DNA from 2 places in the Stenotrophomonas sp. GQ19 genome. Region 1 is predicted to be linked to the other one. Evidence: riboswitches for the same ligand, from Rfam matches in the RefSeq annotation. Region 1 holds a riboswitch; the other holds the start of a gene.
What was found. A riboswitch is a leader RNA that binds a small molecule or an ion and turns the genes downstream of it on or off. The one in region 1 is predicted to bind glycine.

Region 1 (5,554 bases):
CGGCTCGACCTGCCTGCTGGTGTGGACGATCTCGCTGCTGTCGCAGCTGATCCTGCGCCACCGCGCCAACCGCGACGGCACCCGCCTGCCGTTCCGCATGGCCGGTTACCCGTACCTCACCGTAATCGGCCTGGGCGTGCTGGCGCTGATCTTCGGCCTGCTGCTGTCCGAGTCGCACACCCGCCTGCAGTTCCTGTCGATGGCCGCGCTGACCGCGGTGATCGCCATCAGCAGCGAAGTCGCCCGCCGCGTACGCGCCAGCCGCAGGGCGGATTGACGCTACTGCCGGCCGCTGGCCGGCACAACACACCACCGATCGAAACCCGGTAATGCCGGCCGCTGGCCGGCTCATCACCTCACCGATCGAAACCCGGTAGTGCCGGCCGCTGGCCGGCTCATCACCTCACCGATCGAAACCCGGTAGTGCCGGCCGCTGGCCGGCTGTGCACCATGCCGATCGGCATCCGTGGGAGCCGGCCAGCGGCCGGCACTACCGGGGTAAATGGCAGCTGGTCAGGGACCGGTGTTACCGGCATCACGTGCGACGGGGCATCCCGCAAACAGAAACGGCCCGCTTGCGCGGGCCGTTTCCTGTCGCGGCAGGGCCGCGCTCACCGCGGTGAGCGCCATCAGCAGCGAAGTCGCCCGCCGCGTACGCGTCAGCCGCAGGGCGGATTGACGGTAGTGCCGGCCGCTGGCGGGCACATCACACCACCGATCAAAACCCGGTAGTGCCGGCCGCTGGCCGGCTCATCACCTCACCGATCGAAACCCGGTAGTGCCGGCCGCTGGCCGGCTCTGCACCATGCCGATCGGCATCCGTGGGAGCCGGCCAGCGGCCGGCACTACCGGGGTAAATGGGAGCCGGCCAGCGGCCGGCGTTACCGGGGGAAATGGCAGCCGACCAGGGACCGGCGTTTCCAGCATCACGTGCGAAGGGGCATCCCGCAAACAGAAACGGCCCGCTTGCGCGGGCCGTTTCCTGTCGCAGCAGGGCAGGGAGGTTTACACCTCCACGCCCTCGTCTTCCTTGTAGGCATCCACCGGGATGCACGCACACATCACGTTCTTGTCGCCGTACACGTTGTCCACGCGCGCCACCGGCGGCCAGTACTTCTGCTGGCGCAGGCTGGCCAGCGGGAAGGCCGCCAGCTCACGCGGGTAGGCGTGCGCCCATTCGCTGGCCGACACCGCGGTGGCGGTGTGCGGGGCGTGCTTGAGCGGGTTGTCCTCGCGGTCCAGGCGGCCGTCTTCGATCGCGGCGATTTCCTCGCGGATCTGGATCATCGCGTTGATGAAGCGGTCCAGCTCGTGCAGCGATTCGCTTTCGGTCGGTTCCACCATCAGCGTGCCGGCGACCGGGAAGCTCAGCGTCGGGGCGTGGAAGCCGAAATCGATCAGACGCTTGGCCACGTCCTCGGCGGCGATGCCGGAGGTCTTCTCCAGCGGGCGCACGTCCAGGATGCACTCGTGTGCCACCAGCCCGTTGCGGCCGGTGTACAGGGTCTTGAAGTGCGGGGCCAGGCGGGTGGCGATGTAGTTGGCGTTGAGCAGGGCCACCTGGGTGGCCTTGCGCAGGCCGGCGGTGCCCATCAGCGTGATGTACATCCAGCTGATCGGCAGGATCGAGGCGCTGCCGAAGCTGGCCGCGCTGACCATGCCCACCGGGCCGTTGTCACCCAGCTTGCCCGGCAGGAACGGCGCCAGGTGCGACTTGACCGCGCACGGGCCCACGCCCGGGCCGCCGCCGCCGTGCGGAATGCAGAAGGTCTTGTGCAGGTTCAGGTGCGACACGTCCGAGCCCCACTTGCCGGGCTTGGCCACGCCCACCAGAGCGTTCATGTTGGCACCGTCGGTGTACACCTGGCCGCCGTGCTTGTGGATGATCTCGCAGATCTCCACCACCTCTTCCTCGAACACGCCGTGCGTGGAGGGGTAGGTCATCATGATCGCGGCCAGGCGGTCGCTGTACTTCTCGGCGTTGACGCGGATGTCGTCGACGTCGACGTTGCCGTTGGCGTCGGTCTTGGTCACCACCACCTTCATGCCGCACATCTGCGCCGACGCCGGGTTGGTACCGTGCGCCGAATCCGGGATCAGGCACACGTCACGGTGGTCGTCGCCGCGCGAGCGGTGGTAGGCGCGGATCGCCAGCAGGCCGGCGTATTCGCCCTGCGCGCCCGAGTTGGGCTGCAGGCTCACCGCGTCGTAGCCGGTGCATTCCACCAGCATCGCTTCCAGGCTCTCGATCAGTTCCTTGTAGCCGGTGGCCTGGTCGGCCGGGGCCAGCGGGTGGATATTGGCGAACTCCGCCCAGGTCACCGGAATCATCTCGGCGGTGGCGTTGAGCTTCATGGTGCAGCTGCCCAGCGGGATCATGGTGCGATCCATGGCCAGGTCCTTGTCCGCCAGCGAGCGCAGGTAACGCAGCAGTTCGTGCTCGCTGTGGTGGGTGTTGAACACCGGGTGGGTCAGGAACGCGCTGGTGCGCACCAGGCCGGCCGGCAGCGCGTCGGCGGTGCTGGCGTCCAGCGCATCCACATCCACCTTGGCGCCGAACAGCTGGCCCAGGGCCACGATGTCGTCGCGGGTGGTGGTTTCATCCAGGCTGATGCCGACCGCTTCGCTGTCGATCGCGCGCAGGTTGATGCGCGCCGCCGCGGCCTTGGCGTGGATCGCCTTGGCGTCGATGTCCTTGACGTGCAGGGTGTCGAAGAAGTGCTCGCCCACGTTGACGCCGGCAGCGCGCAGCGCATTGGCCAGGATCGCGGCCAGGCGGTGGGTGCGGCGGGCGATCCGGGTCAGGCCGTCCGGGCCATGGTACACCGCGTACATCGAGGCCATCACCGCCAGCAGCACTTGGGCGGTGCAGATGTTGGAGGTGGCCTTCTCGCGGCGGATGTGCTGCTCGCGGGTCTGCAGGGTGAGGCGGTAGGCCGCGTTGCCCTGGGCGTCGACCGACACGCCGATCAGGCGGCCCGGCATCGAGCGCTTGTAGGCGTCGCGGCAGGCCATGAACGCGGCATGCGGGCCGCCGAAACCGAACGGCACGCCGAAACGCTGCGAGTTGCCGACCACGATGTCCGCGCCCCATTCGCCGGGCGCGGCGATCAGGGTCAGCGCCAGCAGGTCGGTGGCCACGGCAACCAGGCCGCCGCGCGCGTGCACGGCATCGGCCAGCGCCTTGTAGTCACCCACATGGCCGAAGGTGTCCGGGTACTGCAGCAGCACGCCGTAGGCTTCGGCTTCCATGGCTTCTGCCGGGGTGCCCACGCGCAGCACGATGCCCATCGGCTCGGCGCGCGTGCGCAGCAGTTCCAGCGTCTGCGGGTGCACCGCGTCGTGCACGAAGAAGGTGTCGGACTTGCTCTTGGCCGAACGCTTGGCCAGGGTCATCGCTTCGGCCGCGGCGGTGGCTTCGTCCAGCAGCGAGGCGTTGGCGATTTCCATGCCGGTCAGGTCGGCGCACAGGGTCTGGAAGTTGATCAGCGCTTCCATGCGGCCCTGCGAGATCTCGGCCTGGTACGGAGTGTAGGCGGTGTACCACGCCGGGTTTTCCAGCACGTTGCGCAGGATCACGTTCGGGGTGAGCGTGCCGTAGTAGCCCTGGCCGATGAAGGTGCGGAACACCTGGTTCTTGTCGGCGATGGCGCGGATCTTGGCCAGCGCCTGCACTTCGGTCAGCGACTCGGGCAACGCCAGCGCCGCCGGCGACTTGATCCCGGCGGGCACGATCGCATCGGTGAGCGCGTCCAGCGAGGCGTGGCCGACCACGTCGAGCATCTGCGCGATTTCGGCGTCGTTGGGGCCAATGTGGCGTTCGACGAACGCGTGGCTGTGTTCAAGCTCGCGCAGGGAAGGGGTGTTCTGGGACATGGCTGGCATCTCGAAGAGTGGGCACGCACGTTCGGAAGTCTGCCGGGTCGGGGTGCATCGCAGACGCGCGCGAACCGCCGGACCTTGCGGTCTTCCTGGGTGCCCCTCTGTCCTTTTGCCTGAGAGTTTAAAAGCGCGCATCTGCGTGCTTCGTGCCCCTTCGGCGCCGGCACTGGCCGGTCTCTCCAGAGTTTTGATGCGGGTGGTATCGGGCCTGAGCGATTACGGGCGTTGCGCCTTCGGCAGCGGGTGCTTCAAAACAAAGCGCCGCTTCTCCCACCATGTAGCCCGGCGATTATAGCCCAGCGGCCTTGCCGACTGCGGCCCCACCCGGGATGAATGGGGGCCTCCAGACGCCTCCGAATGGCACCCGTTGGCATGGTGCGGGGGCCGGCAAAGGCCTATCATGGCCGGATCCTCGTATTCATCTGGCGCCGCCCGTTCCGGGCTGGCGCCCGCCGTGCATTCGCGCATGGCCCAGACGGAAGACCGCATGACGCCCGCCTCGCCCTCGACCCGCCGCCTGGCCCTGCTGCTTGCAGGCCTGGCGATGTTCGGTCCGTTCTCGATCGACACCATTTTCCCGGCCTTCCTGCTGCTGGGGGAGCGCATGCAGGTGGACCAGGTCGCGGTGCAGCAGACCATCAGCGTGTACCTGCTGTTCTACGGCCTGATGAGCCTGGCGCACGGCCCGCTGTCCGATGCGTTCGGGCGCAAGCGGGTGATCATCGGCGGGCTGGTGCTGTTCATCGGCGCCTCGATCGGCTGCGCGCTGTCACGTGACATGACCACGCTGCTGGTGTTCCGCGCGCTGCAGGGCGTCACCGCCGGGGTCGGGGTGATCGTCGGCCGCGCCGTGATCCGCGACCTGTACCACGGGGCCGACGCGCAGCGCCTGATGAGCCAGGTGTCGATGATCTTCGGCGTGGCCCCGGCGATCGCGCCGATCATCGGCGGCTGGATCCTGCTGGGCGGGGGCGACTGGCCGCTGATTTTCTGGTTCCTGGTGCTGTTCGGGGTGGTGCTGCTGCTGGCCACCGGCAAGTGGCTGCCTGAAACCCACCCGGTGGAGGCGCGCACGCCGTTGTCGATGCGCGAACTGCTGCGCAGCTACCTGCGCATGGGCTCCAACCCACGCCTGTTGCGGCTGGCGGCGGCCGGCGCGTTCAACTTCTCCGGCATCTTCCTGTACATCGCCTCGGCACCGGTGTTTGTCATGCAGCACCTCAAGCTGGGCGAGGGCGGCTTTGCGTGGCTGTTCATCCCCACCATCGGCGGCATGACGATGGGCTCGTTCCTGTCCGGGCGCATGGCCGGGCGCCTGACCGCGCAGCGCCAGATCGGCATCGGCTTCGGCCTGTGCGCGGTGTCGGCGGTGCTCAACCTGGGCTATGTGCTGGCCGTGCCGCAGATCATGCTGCCGTGGGCGGTGCTGCCGATCTTCCTGGGGGGCGTGGGCATGGCGCTGATCTTCCCGATCCTGGCGTTGGCGGTGCTGGACATGTACCCGCACCAGCGCGGGCTGGCGTCGTCGATGCAGATGTTCATCCAGCTGATGATCAACACCGTGGTGGCCGGCGTGGTCTCGCCGCTGCTCAGTGCCAAGCCGCTGCATCTTGCGCTGGGCTATGCGGGCTTCTTCGCCGTGGGCGCCAGTTTCTGGTATTGGGAACGCCAC
Region 2 (5,554 bases), on a different contig from region 1:
AGCGCCGCGGCAAGCGCCTGCTGGCGCTGTGCCATGGCCTGGAACGAGATCGACTGCGGCGCTTCGCTGATGCCCTGGATCAAGCCGGCGTCCTGCACCGGGAAGAAGCCCTTGGGCACCCACACGTACAGCGCGGCGGTAAGCAGCAGGGTGGCCACGGTGGCGCCCAGCATCAGCGGCTGGCGCTGCAGCACCCAGTGCAGTTGGCGGTCGTAGATCGCCACCACGCGGTCGAACGGGTCGCCCTGCTGCGCCGATTCCTGGCCGTCGGCATCGCGGCGGGTGGCATGCCCGGCCTTGAGCAGGCGTGCGCACATCATCGGTGTCAGCGTCAGCGAGACCAGCAGCGAAATGCCGATCGCCACCGCCAAGGTGATCGCGAACTCGTGGAACAGCTTGCCCACCACGTCGGCCATGAACAGCAGCGGGATCAGCACCGCGATCAGCGACAGGGTCAGCGAGATCAGGGTGAAGCCGATCTGCCGGGCGCCCTTCAGTGCCGCCTGCATCGGCGTGGCGCCGCGTTCCAGGTGGCGGGCGATGTTTTCCAGCATCACGATCGCATCGTCGACCACGAAGCCGGTGGCGATGGTGAGCGCCATCAGGGTGAGGTTGTTGAGTGAGAACCCCGCCAGCAGCATCACCCCGAAGGTGCCCACCAGCGACAGCGGCACCGCGATGCTGGGAATGATCGTGGCCGGAATGTTGCGCAGGAACACGAAGGTGACCATCACCACCAGCGCGATGGCGATCAGCAGTTCGTGCTGCACGCCGCGGATGGAGGCGCAGATTGATTCGGTGCGGTCGCTCAGCACCGCCACGTCCACGCCCTTGGGCAGCGACGCCTGCAGCTGCGGCAGCAGCGCCCGCACCTGGTCCACCACGGCGATCACGTTGGCACCGGGCTGGCGCTGGATGTTGATCAGCACCGCCGGCGTGGTGCCCGACCACGCGGCCAGCTGGCGGTTTTCCGCGCCGTCTTCGATCGTGGCCACATCGCCCAGGCGCAGCGGCGCGCCATCCTTGTAGGCCAGGATCAGCGCCTGGTACTCGGCCACCGAGCGCATCTGGTCGTTGGCATCGAGCATGATCGCGCGGGTGGGGCCGTCGAAGCTGCCCTTGGGCATGTTGACGTTGGCCGCACCGATCGCGGTGCGGATGCTGGCCATGCTCAGCCCGTTGGCGGCCAGCGCCGACGGGTTCACCTGGATGCGCACCGCCGGGCGCTGCCCGCCGGCCAGGCTGACCAGGCCCACGCCCGGCAGCTGCGACAGGCGCTGGGCCATGCGCGTATCCACCAGGTCGTGCACCTGCGGAAGCGACAGGCCCTGCGAGGTCACCGCCAGGGTCAGGATCGGAGTGTCGGCCGGGTTGACCTTGCGGTACACCGGCGGCACCGGCAGGTCGTCGGGCAGGAAGCTGTCGGCGGCGTTGATCGCGGCCTGCACTTCCTGCTCGGCCACGCCCAAGGCCACCTCCAGCGAAAACTGCAGGGTGATCACCGACGCGCCCCCCGAGCTGGTGGAGGACATCTGCTTCAGCCCGGGAATCTGGCCGAGCTGGCGCTCCAGCGGCGCGGTCACCGCACTGGTGGTCACCCCCGGGCTGGCACCCGGGTACAGCGTGGTGACCTGGATGATCGGGTAGTCCACCTGCGGCAGCGCCGCCACCGGCAGCAGCCGGTAGGCCAGGAAGCCGGACAGCAGCAGCGCCACCATCAGCAGCGTGGTGGCTACCGGGCGCTCGATGAAGGGCCGCGAGAGGTTCATGCGCCGGTCCGCGGCGCGTCCACCTGCGTACCCGGCGTGGGCACCACCTCCACCGGCGCACCTTCGCGCAGGCCGTCGATGCCTTCCACCACCACCCGCTCGCCGGCCTTGAGGCCTTCGCGCACCGAGACGCGCTCACCATCGGCCGGGCCCAGCACCACGTTGCGCAGGTGCGAGGTGTTGTCCGGCGCGATCACGTACACATAGCTGCCCTTGCTGCCGAACTGCACGGCGGCGTTGGGAATCACCACCGCATCGGCACTGCTCACCTGCAGGCGGATGTTGACGAACTGGTTGGGGAACAGCGCCTCGTCGGCATTGGCGAACTGCGCGCGCAGCTTCAGCGTGCCGGTGGCGGTGTCGATGCGGTTGTCCAGGCTGGACAGCACGCCGCTGCCGAGCGCTTGGCGCTCTTCGCGATCCCATGCTTCCACCGTGAGGTCGGGCGTGGCGCGCACGGCCGCCACCACCGCTGGCAGGTCCGGCTCGGGCACGGTGAAGAGCACGCTGATCGGCGTGGTCTGGGTGATGGTGGCCAGTGGTTCGGTATCGCCGCTGCGCACCAGGTTGCCCACGTCCACGTTGCGCAGGCCCATGCGCCCGGCCACCGGCGCGGTGATGCGGGTGTACTGCAGCTGCAGGCGTGCTTCATCCACCGCAGCCTGGTCGGTCTGGCGCCGGCCCTGCAGCTGGCGCACCTTGCTCTGCTGGTCGCTCAGGTCCTGGGCCGACACGAAGTGCTTGGCCTGCAGTTCGCTGTAGCGCGTGAGCTGGGTCTGCGCGTTGTCCAGTTCGGCCAGGTTCTGCTGCTGGGTGCCCAGCGCACGCGCCAACGCCACCTGGTAGGGGCGCGGATCGATCTCGGCGATCAGGTCGCCGGCCTTGACGTGTTCACCCTCGCGGAACGACAGCCGCAGCAGTTCGCCCTCCACGCGGCTGCGCAGGCTCACGGTATGCAACGGCGTCACCGTGCCCAGCGCCTTCAGGCGCACCACCAGGTCTTCGCGCACCACCGTGGCCACGCGCACCGGCGTGGCGGTGCTCGCGGGTGCGGCTTCGGCGGCCGGCGCGGGCGACAACACGCGCCAGGCGATCACGGCGGCGGCCAGCACGGCCACGACCAACAGCGGTTTGAACAGACGACGGGAACGCGAGGGGAGCGGGGCAGACATGGGGCATCCTGCGCGTGCGCCACACGGCGAACGCGTCCATGGTTTACCGGCCCGTGGGGGCAGGCGAGGCGAAGTGGGGTTGTCTGGCGGGGCCGCTGGTCGAATGCCGCAGCGTGGCTGGATACCGACCCGGGAGGGGCGGGGGCGTCATGGTACCGCGTGTGGGTGCCTGCACTCACATGCCCTTGGTCATGGGGCGGGGACGGTTGGGTGCTACCGGTGCATTGAACGTGTGTCAGGCCACCCGACCAACGGTCGGGTGCTACCGGTGCATTGAACGTTCCGTTCAATGCACCTCGTCGCGGTAGACGAACTTGGGCATTTCCCATTTGAAGTGGATCGCCAGCAGGCGCAGCAGGAAGCCGCCGCCCAGGCACCACAGCGTGGCCGCGTTGATCGACATGCCCAGCTCCAGCAGGCCCAGGTAGGCCGCGCCGGTGAACAGGGTGATCACCGCATACAGTTCCTTCTGGAAGATCAGCGGGACCTCGTTGCACAGCACGTCGCGCAGCACGCCGCCGAAGGCACCGGTCAACATGCCCGAGATCAGCACGATCGGCGCGGCGTGGCCGGCATCGCGCGCCACCGCGCAGCCGATCAGGGTGAAGCAGATCAGCCCCAGTCCATCCAGCACCAGGAAGGTGCGGCGGAAGTGGTGCATCCAGCGCGCCACCCAGGTGGCGATCAACGCCGCGCAGATGGTGAAGCCCAGGTACTCCGGATGCTTCACCCAGCCCAGCGGGTAGTGGCCCAGCACGATGTCGCGCAGCGAACCACCGCCGAGTGCGGTGACGCAGGCGATGATGACCACGCCGAACAGGTCCATGCGCCGCCGTCCGGCGGACAGCGCGCCGGTCATGGCTTCGGCGGAAATGGCGATGAGGTAGATCAGTGAGAGCAGCATGGGGGAGGCTCCGGGCACGTCAGGCGGGGACGGAAGCACGCACATCGCACGCCAGCGCGGGGCACTGTCGTGAGGGTGGGATTCCGTTGCCGCTCCCGCTGTCCTTTTGCCTGAGAGTTCGGTGGCCAAGGCCACGTGCCCCTTCGGCGGGTCATTGAAGACCTCTCTCCAGATCGGCGTGCTGGATGCATGGTTGGTGGCGTTCCGAGCCACCGGCCTGAGCGATTATGGGAGCCTGCGCCTTCGGCGGGTGCCAGCGTGGCACCTCTCTCCTGCATCCGGGGCGGATTCTAGCAGCCGCCGGGCGCTCTCCGGTGGATAATCCCGGTATGCCCGCTGAACCCGCCCCCTGGTACGTGTACCTGCTGGAATGCCGCAACGGCAGTTACTACGCCGGCATCAGCAACGACGTGGACGCCCGCTTCCAGGCCCATCTGGCCGGCAAGGGCGCCAAGTACACCCGCGCCCACCCGCCGGTGAAGCTGCTGGCCATGCGCGCCTACCCGGACCGCGCGACCGCCTCCAAAGCCGAATGGCAGCTCAAGCGCCAGCCGCGGGCGCGCAAGCTGGCGTGGCTGCAGGCCACCCCGTAGCGCCGGGCTCCACCCGGCTGCGCGTGACGCTGGCTCGCCGTCACGGCGTAGGCCACAATCCGCCGACCACCTGGCTGGACGGTCTTCGCACGGGTGAGCCGATGAGCGACGAGGCGGCCGCCTTCATGTACATGCAGCTGGGCCTGACCGAATTGGAGCTGTTCGGCGAGGAATGAGCTGCGCCACCTACCCGAGGGAAACCCTGCGATGACCCCGCTTGCCCTGTTGCTCGCCCTTGCCGGCGCTACTACACCTGCCGCCCCCGCCATCGATCCCGCCACGCGTGCCGCGATCGAAACCACCTGCCTGGACTACGTGGACGGCCAGCTCGAGGGCGACCCGGCCCGCGTGGCGCGTTCGCTGCACCCGGACCTGGCCAAGCGCGCGATCCTGGGTGACACGCCGGATGAGCGCCTCGGCCTGCGCCGGATGTCGAAGGAAGAACTGGTGGAGCTCACCCGGCAGGGCGCGTTGAAAACCCCGAAGGACCAGTGGAACCGCAGCTGCACGCTGCTCGACGTTACCGGCAACGCCGCCTCGGTGCGGTTGGAAACACCGTGGTTCGTGGACTATTTCCACATGGGCCGGTTCGGCGAGCGCTGGGTCATCGTCAATGCGCTGTGGTACAGCAAGCCGAAGGGGGCGTGACACATGAGCACCTCCGCCAAGGCGTGGACGTCACTGCTGCTGTTGGCTGTTCTGGTGGGTGCGCTACCGGGTGTGCTCTACCTGCTGGGCTTGGCCAGCATTCAGGCGATGCCGCTGCCGGCAGCAGTGCCGAAAAGTCCCCAGGCGGTGTGCGATGGTGAGCCGCTTGAACCGGTCGCGCGGCTGGACCCTTGGCGCTTCACCGCCGCGCTCTTCATCGCGCCGCTTGGGCAGGATGTATTGGCGCATCGTCAAGCGTCGTGGGTGGCGGCCAGGCATTTGTTGCGCGAGCGACGCGGCGGCATGGTCAGCTGGCACCTTGCCAATGCCGCGTTGACGATCTGGATTACCCGGCACTGGAGTGCAACCCAGATCGCAGCCACCGCGCATGCAGAGCACTATTGTCGGGACCGCATTGCTGTTCCAAATAGCCTGAGAACGCCGCGCGATTGACCGCCCGTGGCATCA

Region 2: linked by a shared signal. The riboswitch ahead of AC6CHL_RS15155 (trimeric intracellular cation channel family protein) and the one ahead of gcvP (aminomethyl-transferring glycine dehydrogenase) in region 1 are both predicted to bind glycine.

Annotation. Positions count from the first base shown of each region.
Region 1 covers NZ_JCAXES010000002.1:114,779-120,332, reverse strand. The annotation lists gene AC6CHL_RS04690 (amino acid permease) at 1-277, shown strand, start outside; gene gcvP (aminomethyl-transferring glycine dehydrogenase) at 1,006-3,885, opposite strand; glycine riboswitch at 3,974-4,075, opposite strand; gene AC6CHL_RS04680 (multidrug effflux MFS transporter) at 4,370-5,554, shown strand, end outside.
Region 2 covers NZ_JCAXES010000008.1:105,459-111,012, forward strand. The annotation lists gene AC6CHL_RS15145 (MdtB/MuxB family multidrug efflux RND transporter permease subunit) at 1-1,769, opposite strand, end outside; gene AC6CHL_RS15150 (MdtA/MuxA family multidrug efflux RND transporter periplasmic adaptor subunit) at 1,766-2,941, opposite strand; gene AC6CHL_RS15155 (trimeric intracellular cation channel family protein) at 3,228-3,845, opposite strand; glycine riboswitch at 3,936-4,027, opposite strand; glycine riboswitch at 4,036-4,130, opposite strand; gene AC6CHL_RS15160 (GIY-YIG nuclease family protein) at 4,175-4,438, shown strand; gene AC6CHL_RS15165 (hypothetical protein) at 4,462-4,614, shown strand; gene AC6CHL_RS15170 (nuclear transport factor 2 family protein) at 4,646-5,086, shown strand; gene AC6CHL_RS15175 (hypothetical protein) at 5,090-5,539, shown strand.